2 linked regions of the Prochlorococcus marinus str. AS9601 genome follow. Each later gene encodes a partner of the first gene's protein in a complex. Links are inferred from orthologs where the notes say so. Each region holds a gene or a part of one and is shown in the gene's direction. Other genes may lie near its edges. The genes, in order: rpsG and tig.

Region 1 (9,212 bases):
AACATGATTTTTGAGAGTTTCTCTTATGATTTTCTCAATTCTTTTTCTTAATTGGAATAGAATTTTCTCAATATTCTGATGATCTTTTTTGTCTATACATAAAATCCACTGACATATAAAGGGGGCATTTGTCTTAGCTAAAGGACCCAAGATTTCATTATTAACAGGTACTGTTCTCCAAAATGTTTCGTTGACATTTAATTTTTCTGCTTCCTTATCACATATTGATTTACATAATTCAATTTTCTCTTTTTTGTTAGGCATAAAAACCATGCCTAACCCTTTATCGGATTCTTTTTTATTTTTAAGATTGACTTCTTTTTCTAAGTAGTTCCATGGAATTGAACATAAAATGCCTGCTCCATCTCCTGAGTCACTATCTCCTCCACAACCTCCTCTATGTTCCATGCAGTTCAGACCTTTTATGGATTGTTTAAGGATCCAGTTACTTTCTATTCCTTTGACATTTGCTATGAAACCAACCCCACACGCATCTTTCTCCCCAATTATTCCATTTGGGGAATAACTATCTTGATATGGTCCACCGATTCTTTTGATACTCTCTCCCATAGATTATTTAATTATATTTAGTTATTTATGTATTTCTATTATAAAAATAAATATGAAAATAAATCTAAAGATAATGAATATTTACCAAAGAATTTTAATTTGACAAATTTTGAAAAAAATATAATCAAAAAGTTTTAGTTGGTACTCATAAAAGGTTATGATAGTTAAATCTTTATTTTTATCTAAGTATATTAGATGCCCACCATCTCACAATTAGTAGGTTCAGAAAGAAAACGTCTGACGAAGAAAACAAAATCTCCTGCATTAAAAGCTTGCCCTGAAAGAAGAGGTGTATGTACGAGAGTTTATACATCAACACCTAAAAAACCTAATTCAGCTCTAAGAAAAGTCGCAAGGGTAAGATTAACTTCTGGTTTCGAAGTAACTGCTTATATTCCTGGGATTGGACATAATCTTCAAGAACATTCTGTAGTGCTACTTAGGGGTGGAAGAGTTAAAGATTTGCCAGGAGTTAGGTATCATATAATTAGAGGAACTTTAGATACAGCTGGAGTCAAAGATAGACGTCAATCCAGATCTAAGTATGGAGCGAAGGCTCCAAAAGATTAATTTGTAAACATCACTTTTTAAAAACATGTCACGTCGTAATGCAGCAGTAAAAAGACCAGTTCTTCCAGATCCTCAATTCAATAGTCGTCTGGCTTCAATGATGATTTCTCGATTGATGAAGCATGGTAAAAAATCTACAGCTCAAAGAATATTGTCTGATGCTTTTTCCTTAATAAGCGAGAGAACAGGTGGGAATGCAGTCGAATTATTTGAAACAGCCGTAAAAAATGCTACTCCTCTTGTCGAGGTACGAGCTAGAAGAGTTGGTGGTGCAACATATCAAGTACCTATGGAAGTTCGCCAAGAGAGGGGTACGGCTATGGCATTAAGATGGCTTGTTACATTTTCGCGTGCAAGGAATGGCAAAAGCATGTCTCAAAAACTTGCTGGTGAGTTGATGGATGCGGCAAATGAAACTGGTAGTTCAGTTAAAAAAAGAGAAGATACTCATAAAATGGCTGAAGCTAATAAAGCTTTTGCACATTACAGATATTAATTTCATCAAAAAGGTACTTAAGTAGTTTATTATTATTAAAGTTTGCTTTAAGAGCGAACTATATTTATTAAAAATTATTTTATTTGGAGCTTTAAAATTGGCACGCGACTTTCCCCTAGAACGAGTAAGAAACATAGGTATAGCCGCTCATATTGATGCTGGGAAGACTACAACTACTGAAAGAATTTTGTTTTATTCAGGAGTTGTTCACAAGATAGGAGAAGTGCATGATGGTGCTGCAGTGACAGATTGGATGGCTCAAGAACGAGAAAGAGGAATAACTATAACTGCTGCTGCAATATCAACTAGCTGGCAAGATCACAGAATTAATATTATTGATACGCCTGGACACGTTGATTTCACTATTGAAGTGGAAAGATCAATGAGAGTCTTGGACGGGGTCATAGCCGTATTTTGCGCGGTTGGAGGAGTTCAGCCTCAATCTGAAACAGTTTGGCGTCAAGCTGATAGATATTCTGTTCCAAGAATGGTTTTTGTTAATAAAATGGACAGGACTGGTGCGGATTTTCTAAAAGTTAATAAACAAATTAAAGATCGATTAAAGGCAAATGCACTCCCAATTCAGCTGCCTATCGGAGCTGAAGGTGATCTTACAGGCATTATTGATTTAGTAGCCAACAAAGCTTATCTTTACAAAAACGATTTGGGTACTGATATTGAAGAAGCACCAATTCCATCAGAAATGGAGGAAGAAGCTGCTGAGTGGAGATTCAAGTTGATGGAAAGTGTCGCAGAAAATGATGAAGAGTTAATTGAAATTTTCCTCGAAACAGGAGAACTATCTGAAGAACAACTTAAAAAAGGAATTAGGGAAGGGGTTTTAAAACATGGATTGGTGCCTGTACTATGCGGTTCAGCTTTTAAGAATAAAGGTGTTCAACTTGTATTAGACGCTGTAGTTGATTACTTGCCAGCTCCAGTTGACGTGAAACCAATACAAGGTGTTTTGCCAAGCGGTAAAGAAGATATTAGACCGTCAGATGATAATGCTCCTTTTAGTGCATTAGCTTTCAAAGTGATGTCAGATCCCTACGGGAAATTAACTTTTGTGAGAATGTATTCAGGTGTTCTTTCAAAAGGAAGCTATGTAATGAATTCCACTAAGGATGCTAAAGAGAGAATTTCTAGATTAGTGATTCTTAAGGCTGATGAAAGAGAGGAGGTTGATGAATTGAGGGCTGGGGATTTAGGAGCTGTATTAGGTCTTAAGAACACAACAACTGGAGATACTCTTTGTAACACAGAAGATCCAATAGTTTTGGAGACATTGTTTATCCCTGAACCTGTTATCTCGGTGGCTGTTGAGCCAAAAACTAAAGGTGACATGGAAAAATTATCAAAAGCTTTAACTGCTTTGTCTGAAGAAGATCCAACTTTTAGAGTAAGTACTGATCCTGAGACAAATCAAACTGTTATTGCAGGTATGGGTGAGTTGCACTTAGAAATCCTTGTTGACAGAATGTTAAGGGAATTTAAGGTTGAAGCAAATATAGGAGCTCCTCAGGTTTCATATAGGGAGACCATTAGGTCTAGTTCTAAAGGTGAAGGTAAATATGCAAGACAAACAGGAGGAAAAGGCCAATATGGTCATGTAATTATTGAAATGGAACCAGCCGAAGTTGGTAAAGGTTTTGAATTTGTAAACAAAATTGTAGGTGGAGCCGTACCAAAAGAGTATATTGGACCTGCATCTAATGGGATGAAAGAAACCTGTGAATCTGGTGTTCTTGCCGGTTATCCACTCATTGATGTAAAAGTAACACTAGTCGATGGTTCATTCCACGATGTAGACTCATCTGAAATGGCCTTCAAAATTGCAGGTTCCATGGCTTTTAAAGACGGGGTTAAAAAATGCAATCCTGTCCTTTTAGAGCCTATGATGAAAGTTGAGGTCGAAAGTCCTGATGACTTTCTTGGATCTGTAATTGGTGATCTTTCTTCTAGAAGAGGTCAAGTAGAAGGACAATCTGTTGATGATGGATTGTCTAAGGTACAGGCCAAAGTGCCCTTAGCCGAAATGTTCGGTTATGCCACTCAACTCCGATCAATGACTCAAGGTCGGGGTATATTTTCAATGGAGTTCGCAAATTATGAGGAAGTACCTCGTAATGTTGCTGAAGCTATCATTTCCAAGAATCAGGGCAACTCCTGATCTCTAAACTAAAACACTCTTAAACCCTCGATTCTTTAATTCAAAATGGCTCGCGAGAAGTTCGAAAGGAACAAACCACATGTCAACATAGGTACTATTGGCCATGTTGATCATGGAAAAACAACATTAACTGCTGCTATTACAAATGTTTTAGCTAAAAAAGGTCAAGCTCAAGCTCAAGACTATGGAGACATTGATGGTGCTCCTGAAGAAAGAGAGCGTGGCATTACCATCAATACAGCTCATGTTGAATACGAAACTGAAGGCAGGCATTATGCTCATGTTGATTGCCCAGGTCATGCTGATTATGTGAAAAACATGATCACAGGCGCCGCCCAGATGGACGGAGCTATCTTAGTCTGTGCAGCTACTGATGGTCCTATGGCTCAAACAAAAGAACATATTCTTTTAGCTAAACAGGTTGGAGTTCCTGCTCTTGTAGTTGCTCTCAATAAGTGCGACATGGTCGATGATGAAGAAATTATTGAACTCGTCGAAATGGAAATTAGAGAACTGTTAGATAGTTATGACTTCCCCGGAGATGACATACCTATAGTTCAAGTTTCAGGTTTAAAAGCACTCGAAGGTGATACTACTTGGGAATCAAAGATTGAAGAATTAATGAAAGCAGTTGATGCTAGTATTCCCGAACCAGAAAGAGAAGTTGATAAACCATTCTTGATGGCAGTTGAAGACGTTTTCTCAATTACTGGTAGAGGAACTGTTGCTACTGGAAGAATTGAGAGAGGTAAAGTTAAGGTTGGAGAAGAAGTAGAAATAGTCGGAATAAGAGATACAAGAGTAACAACTGTTACTGGAGTTGAAATGTTCCGAAAACTTCTTGATGAAGGTATGGCTGGCGATAATGTTGGTTTACTTTTACGTGGTGTTCAGAAAGAGGATATTGAGAGAGGAATGGTTCTTGTTAAGAAAGGATCTATTACCCCTCATACTCAGTTTGAAGGAGAAGTTTATGTTCTCAAAAAAGAAGAGGGAGGAAGACATACTCCTTTCTTTGCAGGATATAGACCTCAGTTTTACATCAGAACAACTGATGTGACAGGTCAAATAACTGCATTTACATCGGATGATGGTTCTAATGTTGAAATGGTTATGCCAGGAGACAGAATCAAGATGACTGGAGAATTGATTTGTCCAGTAGCTATTGAACAAGGTATGAGATTCGCTATACGTGAAGGTGGACGTACCATAGGTGCTGGAGTTGTTTCTAAAATACTCAAATAATATTTTTGAATTTTAAAAATTAACCTCAATCATCTAGTATAGGTTTATGGATAAGGGTCATTTAATCAATGACCCTCCACTAGAAGTTATCTGAAATTATGACTGCATCAATCGCACAACAAAAAATAAGAATTAGGCTCAAAGCATTTGATAGAAGAATGCTTGATTTATCTTGTGACAAAATAATTCAAACTGCTGATACCACTTCTGCCTCAGCAATAGGTCCAATACCTTTACCTACAAAAAGGAAGATTTATTGTGTCCTAAGATCACCACATGTTGATAAAGATTCTAGAGAGCATTTTGAAACAAGAACACATCGAAGAATAATAGATATCTACAGTCCTTCTGCAAAAACTATTGACGCTTTAATGAAACTTGATCTCCCTAGTGGTGTAGATATAGAAGTTAAACTTTAAAAAATCCCGAAATCGTCCTAAATTTACTAGTATAAAAATAATGAAATGAGGTTTAAATGGGAGAACTCTCAGTAAGGGAATTACCTTTATTTCCTTTGCCAGAGGTAGTCCTTTTTCCTCAAGAAGTATTGCCTTTACATATTTTTGAATCTAGATATAGGATTATGCTCCAAACTGTTCTTGAGAGCGATTCTATGTTTGGAGTTATTAAGTGGGATCCAACTTCTAAAAGTATGGCTAACGTTGGATGTTGCGCTCAAATTATAAAACACCAAACTGCTGAAGATGGTAGAAGTAACATTATCACTCTAGGCCAACAGAGATTTCAAATCTTAGAAATTACCCGTTCGACGCCATTTTGTTCTGCGATGGTTAGTTGGATTAGTGATGAGAATATTGATGACCTTCAAAAATTAGATTCTTTAAGAGATTCAGTAAAAGAAGCACTTGGTGATGTTATTACATTAACAAGTAAATTGACTAATACTAAAAAAAATCTACCTGATAAATTACCTAACAACCCAATGGATTTATCATTTTGGATAGGAGCTCATTTGGGCGGTCCTGTTGCGGAGGAACAGCAAAGACTTTTAGAGGAAAGAAATACTTTTACCCGTTTACAGAGAGAATATGAAATGCTTGATCATACAAGAAAACAACTTGCAGCAAGAACGGCATTGAAAGAAAGTTTTCCTGATATAAAAGAAAATTAAATGATTGATTTATTATTCCCTTTTTTTATACTTTTTTTACTCTTTCTAGTCCTTGCAATAATTTGGAGAAATAATGCTAGAAAATACATTTCTTCCGGTACAGTAGCTTCTGCATATGATGCTTGGACCAACGATAAATTACTTGAGAGATTATGGGGAGAACATATACATTTGGGTTTTTATCCCTTAGGAAACAAAAATACTGATTTTAGAAAGGCTAAAGTTCAGTTTGTTCATGAATTAGTCAAATGGAGTGGTTTAGATAAATTGCCACGGGGATCCAGAATACTCGACGTAGGTTGCGGAATAGGGGGGAGTTCTAGGATTCTTGCAGAATATTATGGGTTTAATGTCACTGGCATTACAATTAGTCCGGCTCAAGTTAAAAGAGCAAGAGAACTTACTCCTCATGGGCTAAATTGCAACTTCCAAGTTATGGATGCTTTAAATTTGAAATTTGAAAATGGATCATTTGATGCCATCTGGAGTGTTGAGGCTGGCGCACACATGAATAATAAAACTAGGTTTGCAGATGAAATGATGAGAACCCTAAGACCTGGAGGGTATCTAGCATTGGCAGATTGGAACTCAAGAGACCTCCATGCATATCCCCCATCATTTTTTGAAAAGTTAGTTCTTAAACAATTACTTGAACAATGGGTACATCCTAATTTTATTAGCATAAATGAATTCAGTAACATTCTTAGAACAAACGAAAATAGTTCAGGAAGAGTTATATCAGAAAATTGGAATACCTATACAAATCCTTCATGGTATGACTCCATTTTTGAAGGTATTCGAAGACCCTTTGTAATTTTGTCGCTTGGCCCATTTGCGATAGTGAAGTCGATTAGAGAAATACCAACAATACTTCTCATGAATTGGGCATTTAGAAAAGGTTTAATGGAGTTTGGAGTTTATAAATGTAGAGGATAAGTTAATCTAGTTCAACATTTTCAGAAAAATAATTTCCAAAATCAACAAAATTCTTACAAAGCGGCTTTATTTTATTTTTTAACTCAAGAAAACTTTTTATATTTTTTTGATTATTGATTTCTACATCTATATAAATTATGTATTCGCCTAATTCTCTTTTTGAAGGTCTCGATTCAATTTTACTCATATTAAATCCAAAATCTGCAATATAATTTATAGCTTTAAGCAAAGCGCCAGGTTTATTTGAAATTAATGAGAAAGCAAAACTGGCAATATTAGCTAAATTTGAATTTGATTCTTTGCTCAATAAAACAAATCTAGTGCAATTACCTGGAACATCATTAATAGGAAAGGCTAATTCTTTAAGTCCTTCGATTTGAATTATTGATTTTGAACCGATAGCAGCTCTGAATTTACTCCCTTTTACCATATTGACAGCTTCTGATGTTGAGTTTGTTGGGAGGGGAATTGCATTTGGAAGATTCTCAGATAACCATTCTGAACATTGAGCTAATGCTTGAGGATGAGATAATACTTCTGAAATGCTTGAAAGTTCTCCATCACTAATTAATGCATGTTTTATAGGTAAAACAATTGCTTTATTTATAAAAATTTCAGGAAATTTCCATAGGGCATCTAGAGTAGCTGTAACTCCACCTTCTACAGAATTTTCTATAGGGACTACAGCAGCATCACAATTGTTATAAGCTATTGATTTAATGACCGAATGTAACCCGTTACATGGTACAAATATAGGTGAATGAAAATTGGCAAGCTTTGATAATATATGGGCTGCTTTTTCTGCGTATGTTCCTTGAGGACCTAAATATGCAACTTGTTTGGGCATGATTAATCGTAAAAAAAAAAGAGATCAAATAAGCATTGGAGGAATATAGAAAATGCTATTGTCTTTTGATGCTAAACAGAAACTTAAGCTTTCTGTAACACGTAATAAAGAATATCTTTCTAAATATCTTTTGGAAGAAGAAAGAGTTGTTGGAGCAATGCTTGACTCCAAAAAATTAGTACCAGAAGGAGTAGGTAGATATAAGTATACAGTAACAAGTTTTAAGGTTTTTCAATTGGATATTAACCCTGTTGTCTCAATTGCGGTAGAAAATAAAGATGGAATTTTAAAAATGAGTGCTCTTGAAAGTACATTGGATGGTTTGGGTATGGTTGATGATTTTAATCTTATTTTGAAAGCAAATTTGGAAGCAACTGATATTGGCTTAGAAGGGGAGGCGCTTCTTGGAGTATCTGTAAGCCAACCCCCTCTACTGAAGCTGGTACCAAGGAAGATTTTGGAATCTACTGGTCATTCGGTGTTAAATGGGATTCTGTTGGGTATAAAGTCAAGGGTTCAACAGCAGCTCGTAAAAGATTTTTTAGAATGGTGTGAATTAAATAAGTTTTGATTTTTTTAAAAAACTTTTCCTATGAAGTTCAGTTATTCCATTTTTTTTGATTAATGAAAGATGCTCTCTGGTTCCATAACCTTTATTTTTAAATATCAAGTATCCTGAGTAATTTTTTTCTAACCTCTCCATTAGATTATCGCGTGAAACTTTGGCAACTATGCTTGCTGAAGCTATCGAGATAAACTTTGAATCTCCTGATACTATGTTTTTCTGAATTCCGTTCCATGGTCTTAATAATAAGGGGCCATCAATTATTAATTCAGATGGCTTTTCTTTTAATTTTCTTAAAGCTCTTATCATTGAAAGTTCCGTCGCAACCCTAATACCTAACTTATCTATTTCTCTGGCCGAAGATTGCCCAATTCCATAATCTGAAGAGAGTAATAAAATTTTTGGTAAAAGTAATTTTCTTTTTTTGGGAGTTAGTTTTTTACTATCTGTTACTCCAAATTGTTTTAAGATAAATTTATTTTTTTCTGTTAATACTACAGCTGCTGCAAAAACTGGACCAAAAATTGCTCCCTTTCCAACTTCATCTATTCCAACTTCTGATACTTTATTCAATGCTTGCTGAAGATCTTCTTCTTTTTTTTCTTGCATTGTTTAGCTCATCTGTAAGTTCAATTTGATCCTTTTTATCTGTAGATACAACTTCATTACTTTCATTAG
Region 2 (7,447 bases), 140 kb from region 1 along the record:
ATTTTCATCTCTTCTTCGCAGTAATTATTTGAAAGCATAGGAGAATTATGTAAAAACAAATTAAAAGCAAGGGAGTATGGCAAAACTTCACTTTTTTGAGGATTTCCTTGAAGATATTTTTCAGTTAAAAGTTTTAGTTCCTCCATCGCCAGTTGGCCTGCACCACTGACAGATTGATATGTTGAGACAATAACTCTTTGAATAGTAGAAAGTTTGTTTAATGGAGCTAAAACTAATGTCAACAAAATGGTAGTGCAGTTTGGATTGGCTATTACCCCATCATGATTAAGTACGTCACTAGCATTAACTTCAGGGACTATAAGAGGAACGTTCTTATCTAATCTGAAAGCACTTGAATTATCTATCAGTAAAGCATTTTGATCAATAATGGTAGATAACCACTTTTTTGAAATACTTCCGCCAGCTGACGCCAAAACTAGATCAAGATTCTTAAATTCTTCCTTAGTTGTTTTTTTTGTAACTAGTTCTTCACCTTTCCAAATAATTTTTTTTCCTTCTGACCGCTCTGATGAAAGCAAGACCAATTCTGATATTGGGAAATCACGTTGTTCAAGAATTTTTAGCAATTCAGATCCCACAGCACCTGAAGAACCTAAAACAGCAACTTTTAATGGCCTATTAGGCAAATAAGGAAATTGTCTCACACTTTAAAATGATTTTTATGAATAGATTGACTATTTTTTTTACTTTATCAAAAAATTAACTTTCAAGGAAATCACATAATGTGAAATAATTAAGATTCGGTTCAAAGTAATAACTTAGAAAAACATGGCTAAAGATGCACTAATAGTCAAAACAACTCCTCTGCCTCAAAGTAGAATTTCATTCGAATTAGAAATACCATCTGAGACATGCAAAACGTGTGTAAATGAAACAATCAATTCTATCAGTCGTTCAGCTAAAATTCCGGGATTTAGACTTGGTAAGATTCCTAAACAAGTCTTAATCCAAAGAATTGGCATCACACAATTACATGCTTCTGCTCTGGAAAAAATTATTGATAAATCATGGCAAGAAGCGTTAAAAATAAAATCTATAGAGCCACTAAGTGAGCCAGAATTGGTGGATGGATTTGAATCTTTACTTGCAAAGTTTAGTCCTGAAAAATCACTTAAGGTTACTCTTCAAACTGATGTTGCCCCAGAATTAAAACTTAAAAAATCCAAAGGACTTAGTGTTGAAATATCAAAGACAAAGTTTGATCCTAAGTCAATAGATGAAGCGCTAGAAAAATCTAGAAATCAGTTTGCAAACATTATTCCAGTTACCAATAGAGCAGCAAAATTAGGAGATATTGCTGTAGTTAGTTTCAAAGGAAAATATAAAGATTCTGGTAAAGAGATTGATGGTGGAACAAGTGAATCAATGGATCTTGAGTTAGAAAAGAACAAAATGATTCCCGGTTTCGTTGAGGGAATCGTAAAGATGAAAATTGGTGATACTAAAACACTTAACCTTAAATTTCCTGATGATTATTCTCATGAGGATTCAAGAGGCAAAGAAGCAATTTTTGAAGTAAATCTTAAGGATCTTAAGGAAAAAGAATTGCCTGAACTTAATGACGATTTTGCAAAACAGTCTGGCAACAAAGAATCATTAAAAGAGTTAAAGAAAGATATTGAAAAGCAACTTAAAGACAATTTTGAAAAAACTCAAAAAGATATCAAAATTGAAGCTTTATTAGATGCCTTAACAAACGAATTGGTTGCTGAAATTCCAAAATCTATGATTGATATAGAAGTGAGGAATAATATTGAACAAACCGCTCAAAGATTCGCTCAACAAGGTCTTGATGTTAAATCTACTTTCACTCCAGAATTAGTTAAGTCATTAGCAGATTCCACAAGGCCTCAAGCTGAAAAAAATGTTCAAAGAAATTTAGCTTTAAAAGCATTAGCTGAAACTGAAAACATAAAAGTTGAGCAAGATGAAATTGATTCAAAAATGAAAGATTATGAAGATGCAATCTCTCAATCTTCAAAACAAATAGATATTAAAAAACTAACAGAAGTATTAACTAACGATTTACTCAAAGAAAAATTAATCATTTGGCTTGAAGAAAATTCTGAAGTAAAAGAAAAAACTACAAAAACTTCTAAAGCTACAAAAACCTCAAAAACAACAAAAGCCACAAAAACTGCGTCAAAAACTACAAAAACTACAAAAACTCAAAATAAAAAAGAAAAAAAATAATTTATGAAATTTCCTACTAATTAGACAAAAACCCCTTAAATTATTTATAAGACGAAAACTATTTTGTGAACTCAGAAAAAAAACATTTAATCCAAAGCTCAATAAGTTCTTACGAAAGTAACAATAAAACCATTGCTGCTGTTCCTACTGTTATAGAACAATCAGGTAGAGGAGAAAGAGCTTTTGATATTTATTCAAGACTATTAAGGGAGAGAATAATTTTTTTAGGTACTGGAATTAATGATCAAGTATCTGATTCACTTGTTGCACAATTATTATTTCTTGAAGCGGAAGATCCCGAAAAAGACATACAAATATATATCAATTCTCCTGGTGGCTCAGTAACTGCAGGAATGGCAATATACGATACTATGCAGCAAATATCCCCTGATGTAGTGACAATATGCTTTGGAGTAGCGGCAAGTATGGGGGCATTTCTTCTTTCTGGAGGAGCAAAGGGGAAAAGATTGGCTTTACCTAATTCTAGGATTATGATTCATCAACCTCTAGGAGGTGCACAAGGTCAAGCAGTAGAGATTGAAATACAAGCTAAAGAAATACTTTTTCTCAAGAAAACATTAAATTCGCTTTTAGCAGAACATACTGGTCAACCTTTAGAAAAAATTAATGAAGACACAGAAAGAGATTATTTTTTATCTCCCTCAGAAGCAGTCGAATATGGATTAATTGATAAAGTTATCAAAAAGTGACAAGGGGTTCTGATTTTTTAAGAATAAGATGACGAATCGATATTTATAAGCAATCCTAGTGAATAGGGAATATTTAACACCTTTCACTTTTAAAAACTTATTATCGATGGCTAAATTCGACGCCCATCTTAAATGTTCATTTTGCGGTAAATCACAAGACCAAGTAAGAAAGCTTATAGCTGGTCCTGGGGTTTATATCTGTGATGAGTGCATAGATCTTTGTAATGAAATTCTCGATGAAGAACTACTTGATAATCAAGCGAACACAAACAACCCTCCGCAAGTAAAAAAGAAATTACCAACTGATAATCCAAAAAAATCTGTTCCTTTAGAATTAACCTCAATTCCTAAGCCATTAGAAATTAAAAGTTTTCTAGATAATCAAGTTGTTGGACAAGAATCCGCAAAAAAAATATTATCAGTCGCCGTATACAATCACTACAAGCGATTAGCTTGGAAAGTTAAAGAAGATAGTAAAAATAACAATGCAACAGATTCACAAGCAACTAAATTACAAAAATCAAATATTTTACTCATCGGCCCTACTGGAAGTGGAAAAACATTATTGGCGCAAACTTTAGCAGAGTTTTTAGATGTTCCTTTTGCAGTAGCTGATGCAACGACTTTGACAGAAGCTGGATATGTTGGGGAGGATGTTGAAAACATACTTTTAAGACTTCTACAGAAATCAGAAATGAATGTAGAACTAGCTCAAAAAGGAATTATTTATATTGATGAAATAGATAAAATTGCAAGAAAAAGCGAGAATCCCTCAATTACTAGAGATGTCTCTGGTGAAGGAGTACAGCAAGCTTTATTAAAAATGCTTGAAGGAACAATTGCTAATGTGCCACCACAAGGCGGAAGAAAACATCCGTATCATGACTGTATCCAAATTGATACGAGTCAAATACTATTTATTTGTGGGGGAGCTTTTATAGGTTTAGAGGATATCGTTCAAAAGCGTATGGGTAAACACTCTATAGGTTTTACCACCAATTCAGATCAAAACAAAGTTGATACAAAAAAAATAGTAGACCCAAGAGATTCCCTGAAAAATTTAGAATTAGATGACTTAGTGAAATATGGCCTAATTCCAGAATTTATTGGAAGAATTCCGGTTTGTGCTGTATTAGATCGTCTTACTAAAGAAACTTTAGAATCTATTTTGACTCAACCAAGAGATGCATTAGTAAAGCAATTCAAAACTTTGCTAAGTATGGATAATGTTGAATTATCATTTGAGCCTGATTCTGTTGAAGCGATAGCAAATGAAGCATACAAAAGAAAAACAGGTGCAAGAGCATTAAGATCAATAATTGAAGAGCTAATGCTAGACATAATGTATACTTTGCCTTCTGAAGAAAATGTAAAAGAATTCACAATTACGAAAAAAATGGTAGATAATTTGTTCTCATCTAAAATTGTTAAACTACCTTCAGGATCAAAAAGAATCATTAAAGAGTCTGCATAAAATTATAGTTTAATTTTTTTAATTGAATCCCTAATTTTTCTAATTAATGAAAAATAAATGCCAAATATACATAAACCTTTTCATCAAAAATATAGACCAAACAACTTAGACGAACTGGTTGGGCAAAAATTTATATCCATTACACTCAAACAGGCTCTACTAACAAAAAAAATTGCTCCTGCATATCTTTTTAATGGTCCAAGAGGCACTGGAAAAACATCAAGTGCAAGAATTTTTGCAAAATCTCTAAATTGCCAGGCATTCGACCAACCTACTATAACTCCTTGTTGTAAATGTGACTTATGTAGACAAATTACAGAAGGGAGCGCTCTAGATATTATCGAGATTGATGCAGCATCAAATACAGGAGTAGAAAATATAAGAGAAATTATAGAAAGAGCGAGATTTGCTCCTACTCAAGCGAGATGGAAAGTCTATGTAATTGATGAATGTCATATGCTTTCAACGGCAGCTTCAAACGCGTTACTAAAAACTATTGAAGAACCGCCCTCAAGAGTTGTATTTATACTTGCGACAACAAATCCTGAGAGAGTATTAAATACAATAAAAAGTAGATGCCAAAAGTTTGATTTTAGAAGAATAAGCCCTAGTGATATTTTTCAACATTTATCAGAAATCTCCGAAAAAGAATCCATTAAGTACGAAGTTCAGGCGTTAAAAATGATTGCAAAAAGGTCTAATGGAGGTATGAGAGATGCGCAAAGCCTCCTTGAACAATTGAATCTTTTACCAGAAGGGATAACAATTAACGGTATCCAAAACCTCCTAGGAGAAGTATCAGAAAGTGAATTAACAAATCTGATTAAATCATTGGTTGAGAATAATCCAGAGTCATTAATTGACACTTGCAACAAATTATATGATTCCGGAAACGAACCTCTTCAAATAATTATCGGATTGTTGAATATAACAAGAGATCTACTATTACACACTACTAATAACAAATATTCAGATCTTTATTATACCTCTGATGAATTTCGAGATGAGTTAGATAAAATCTCAAAAACAATTAATAAATCTAAAATAGTAAATTGGCATAATAATCTGAGAAATATTGAATATCAAATCAAATCAAGTGATAATCCAAGGCTTTGGTTAGAAATACATTTAACTGGTCTTCTGGATAGTCAAGAGATAAATAGTTTGGAAAATAAAAAAGAAAGTAAAAATAATACGACTGAGGAGCATGAAAGTAGAAAAAACATTCCAATTAATAAAGAAAATATTTCACATGAGATTCCAAAACCAAGTATCCAAGAAGAGATAACACACAAGGAATTGATCGAAAAAAAAGAGGAAAAATTAGAAAAATTTGAAGTTCTTGAAAAAGAAAGTATTGAAAATATTTCTGAAAATAACCAAAATAATCCTCGATCAAATTTAAAAGATAAATGGGAATTAATTCTTTCTAAAGTAGAGTTACCATCAACAAGAATGTTACTTTCACAACAAGCCGAACTTGAAAGTTTTGATTCGGAGAAAATCACAATTGCATTATCTCCAAACTGGGAAAATATGATAAAAAGCAGAAAAGTTATAATTGAAGATACTGTAAAAAAGATATTTGGAGATGGAATAATACTTAATTTTTCAACCAAACAATTAAATAAAAGTAACCCTACAAACACTCCAGAAATAACCCAAAATGAAGTAAATAATTTCCGACCAATAAAAAAAATAGAACCAAAAACTAATTCGACAACAAAAATTTCCAACGAGGAAACTTATGATGATAGTTCAAAAAATTTAGCAAATTTTTTTAATGGAGAAATTATAGACCTTGATGAATAGATTAAACTCCAGTATGAAGAGTCTTTCGCCAGAGTATCTTTTTAGGAAAAATAGACATCTTTATAGTTACCCAAGGGATTACTAAAAACCAATGTGATAAATAAAAAACCGATACAAATACCATCAAAAAATTGCTTTTTTGCAATACAGGTACTTCACTTTTACAAGAAGAACCGTACCAAAAAGCAATTCCAGATAACATAAAAGCTGTAAATGAAATAGGCCAGTAAATTGGTGAATCTAAAAAAGCAATACTGAAAACTAAATCAAAAATAGAAATGGTTGGTAATGCATATTGCAAGATGAAAAAGTAAGTTAAATCAAATTTCTGCAAATAATCAATTTTATTAGTAAATAATTGATCTCCATAATCGAAGAATCTTTGCAACCCCCCCTCTGCCCATCTTTGCCTTTGGGCTAATAAAGCATTTAAATTCTCAACTGCCTCCTCCATGACTGGAGGATCCCATAAGATTCCAATTCTAGATTTTGATAATAATAATCTTAAACTCAAATCAAGATCATCTGTAACTGTATCTTCATTAAAAGAACCACATGCTAATAATGTTTCTTTCTTAATTAATTGACCATTTCCCCTTAATTCGGAAACTCCAGCAACTGATAATCTTCCATATTGAAAGATTGCATCCATAGCCATCTCCATTGACTGACAGGAAGTTAAAAAATTCTTACTTACATTTGTTACTGATTTTCTTAGTTGAACTGCAGACCAATCACCCTCTTCTACAAAACTAAATAACCTTATCAAAGAATCTTTTTTTAATTCAGCATCAGCATCCAAAACTAGTAACCATTCACCATGGGTAAATTTCAAGGCATAATTCAAAGCTCCTGACTTTCCTCCTCCTGCATTTGGAGAACGACTTATGACTTTTAGCTTTTCATATTGTCTTGATAATCGATCTAAAATTAAAGGCGTCTTATCAGAACTACCATCATCGATTATATGAATATTTAATTTATTTGTTGGATAATCTAAACTAAATAATCTTTCAACTAATCTTGATATGACATTCTCTTCATCTCTAGCTGCGACTAAAATATCAAGCACAGGTAACTCTTTATTGCTAATTCTTCTGCTTAAAGTATTTAAAACGTTGTTCCTTTTGAAATTTCTCGAAATAACTATTAAACCGTAAAAAACAATCACAAAAGAAAGAGTCAACATTATATAAAAGAAATTTTCGATATTGTTAGCGTGAGGAATAAAAGCTAC

Evidence for each region.
Region 2: the proteins of rpsG (region 1) and tig are in contact, whole or in part, in a crystal structure (PDB 3GTY), measured with the Thermotoga maritima proteins. The link is inferred for Prochlorococcus marinus str. AS9601 from one-to-one orthologs. Residues at the interface, in WP_004081843.1 of Thermotoga maritima: Lys34, Lys52, Lys55, Glu59, Arg62, Gln63, Glu66, Asn67, Lys69, Val71, Arg95, Ala109, Lys110, Lys111, Gly112, Arg113, Pro114, Glu117, Glu121, Ile124, Ala125, Tyr127, Asn128, Asn129, Thr130, Gly131, Lys135, Asp139, Arg142, Met143; in WP_004081061.1 of Thermotoga maritima: Glu122, Val124, Val129, Leu130, Tyr133, Glu188, Gly259, Ile262, Tyr263, Glu266, Ser270, Glu273, Gln274, Glu277, Arg308, Gln311, Ile312, Ser315, Tyr316, Glu325, Arg329, Arg336, Leu363, Phe366, Trp367, Arg373, Leu377, Arg381, Leu384, Glu387.

The regions. Positions count from the first base shown.
Region 1 is NC_008816.1:1,449,797-1,459,008, reverse strand. What follows is about bases 1-2,900. They hold rpsG (30S ribosomal protein S7), read left to right. Parts: upstream 1-1,165; coding sequence 1,166-1,636; downstream 1,637-2,900. Other genes in these bases: fusA (elongation factor G), read left to right, coding at 1,734-2,900; rpsL (30S ribosomal protein S12), read left to right, coding at 766-1,140; gltB (glutamate synthase large subunit), read right to left, coding at 1-570. Outside these bases: more of fusA, read left to right, coding at 2,901-3,809; tuf (elongation factor Tu), read left to right, coding at 3,855-5,054; rpsJ (30S ribosomal protein S10), read left to right, coding at 5,153-5,473; A9601_RS17115 (LON peptidase substrate-binding domain-containing protein), read left to right, coding at 5,530-6,186; A9601_RS17110 (methyltransferase domain-containing protein), read left to right, coding at 6,187-7,122; pheA (prephenate dehydratase), read right to left, coding at 7,124-7,969; A9601_RS17100 (DUF1997 domain-containing protein), read left to right, coding at 8,022-8,540; A9601_RS17095 (ribonuclease HII), read right to left, coding at 8,526-9,143; A9601_RS17090 (Rne/Rng family ribonuclease), read right to left, coding at 9,100-9,212.
Region 2 is NC_008816.1:1,597,235-1,604,681, forward strand. Bases 68-3,001 are described here. They hold tig (trigger factor), read left to right. Parts: upstream 68-789; coding sequence 790-2,214; downstream 2,215-3,001. Other genes in these bases: A9601_RS17900 (aspartate-semialdehyde dehydrogenase), read right to left, coding at 68-665; clpP (ATP-dependent Clp endopeptidase proteolytic subunit ClpP), read left to right, coding at 2,280-2,924. Outside these bases: more of A9601_RS17900, read right to left, coding at 1-67; ATP-dependent protease ATP-binding subunit ClpX, read left to right, coding at 3,031-4,398; A9601_RS17920 (DNA polymerase III subunit gamma/tau), read left to right, coding at 4,456-6,210; A9601_RS17925 (glycosyltransferase family 2 protein), read right to left, coding at 6,212-7,447. UniProt on the Bacillus subtilis protein: Involved in protein export. Acts as a chaperone by maintaining the newly synthesized protein in an open conformation. Functions as a peptidyl-prolyl cis-trans isomerase.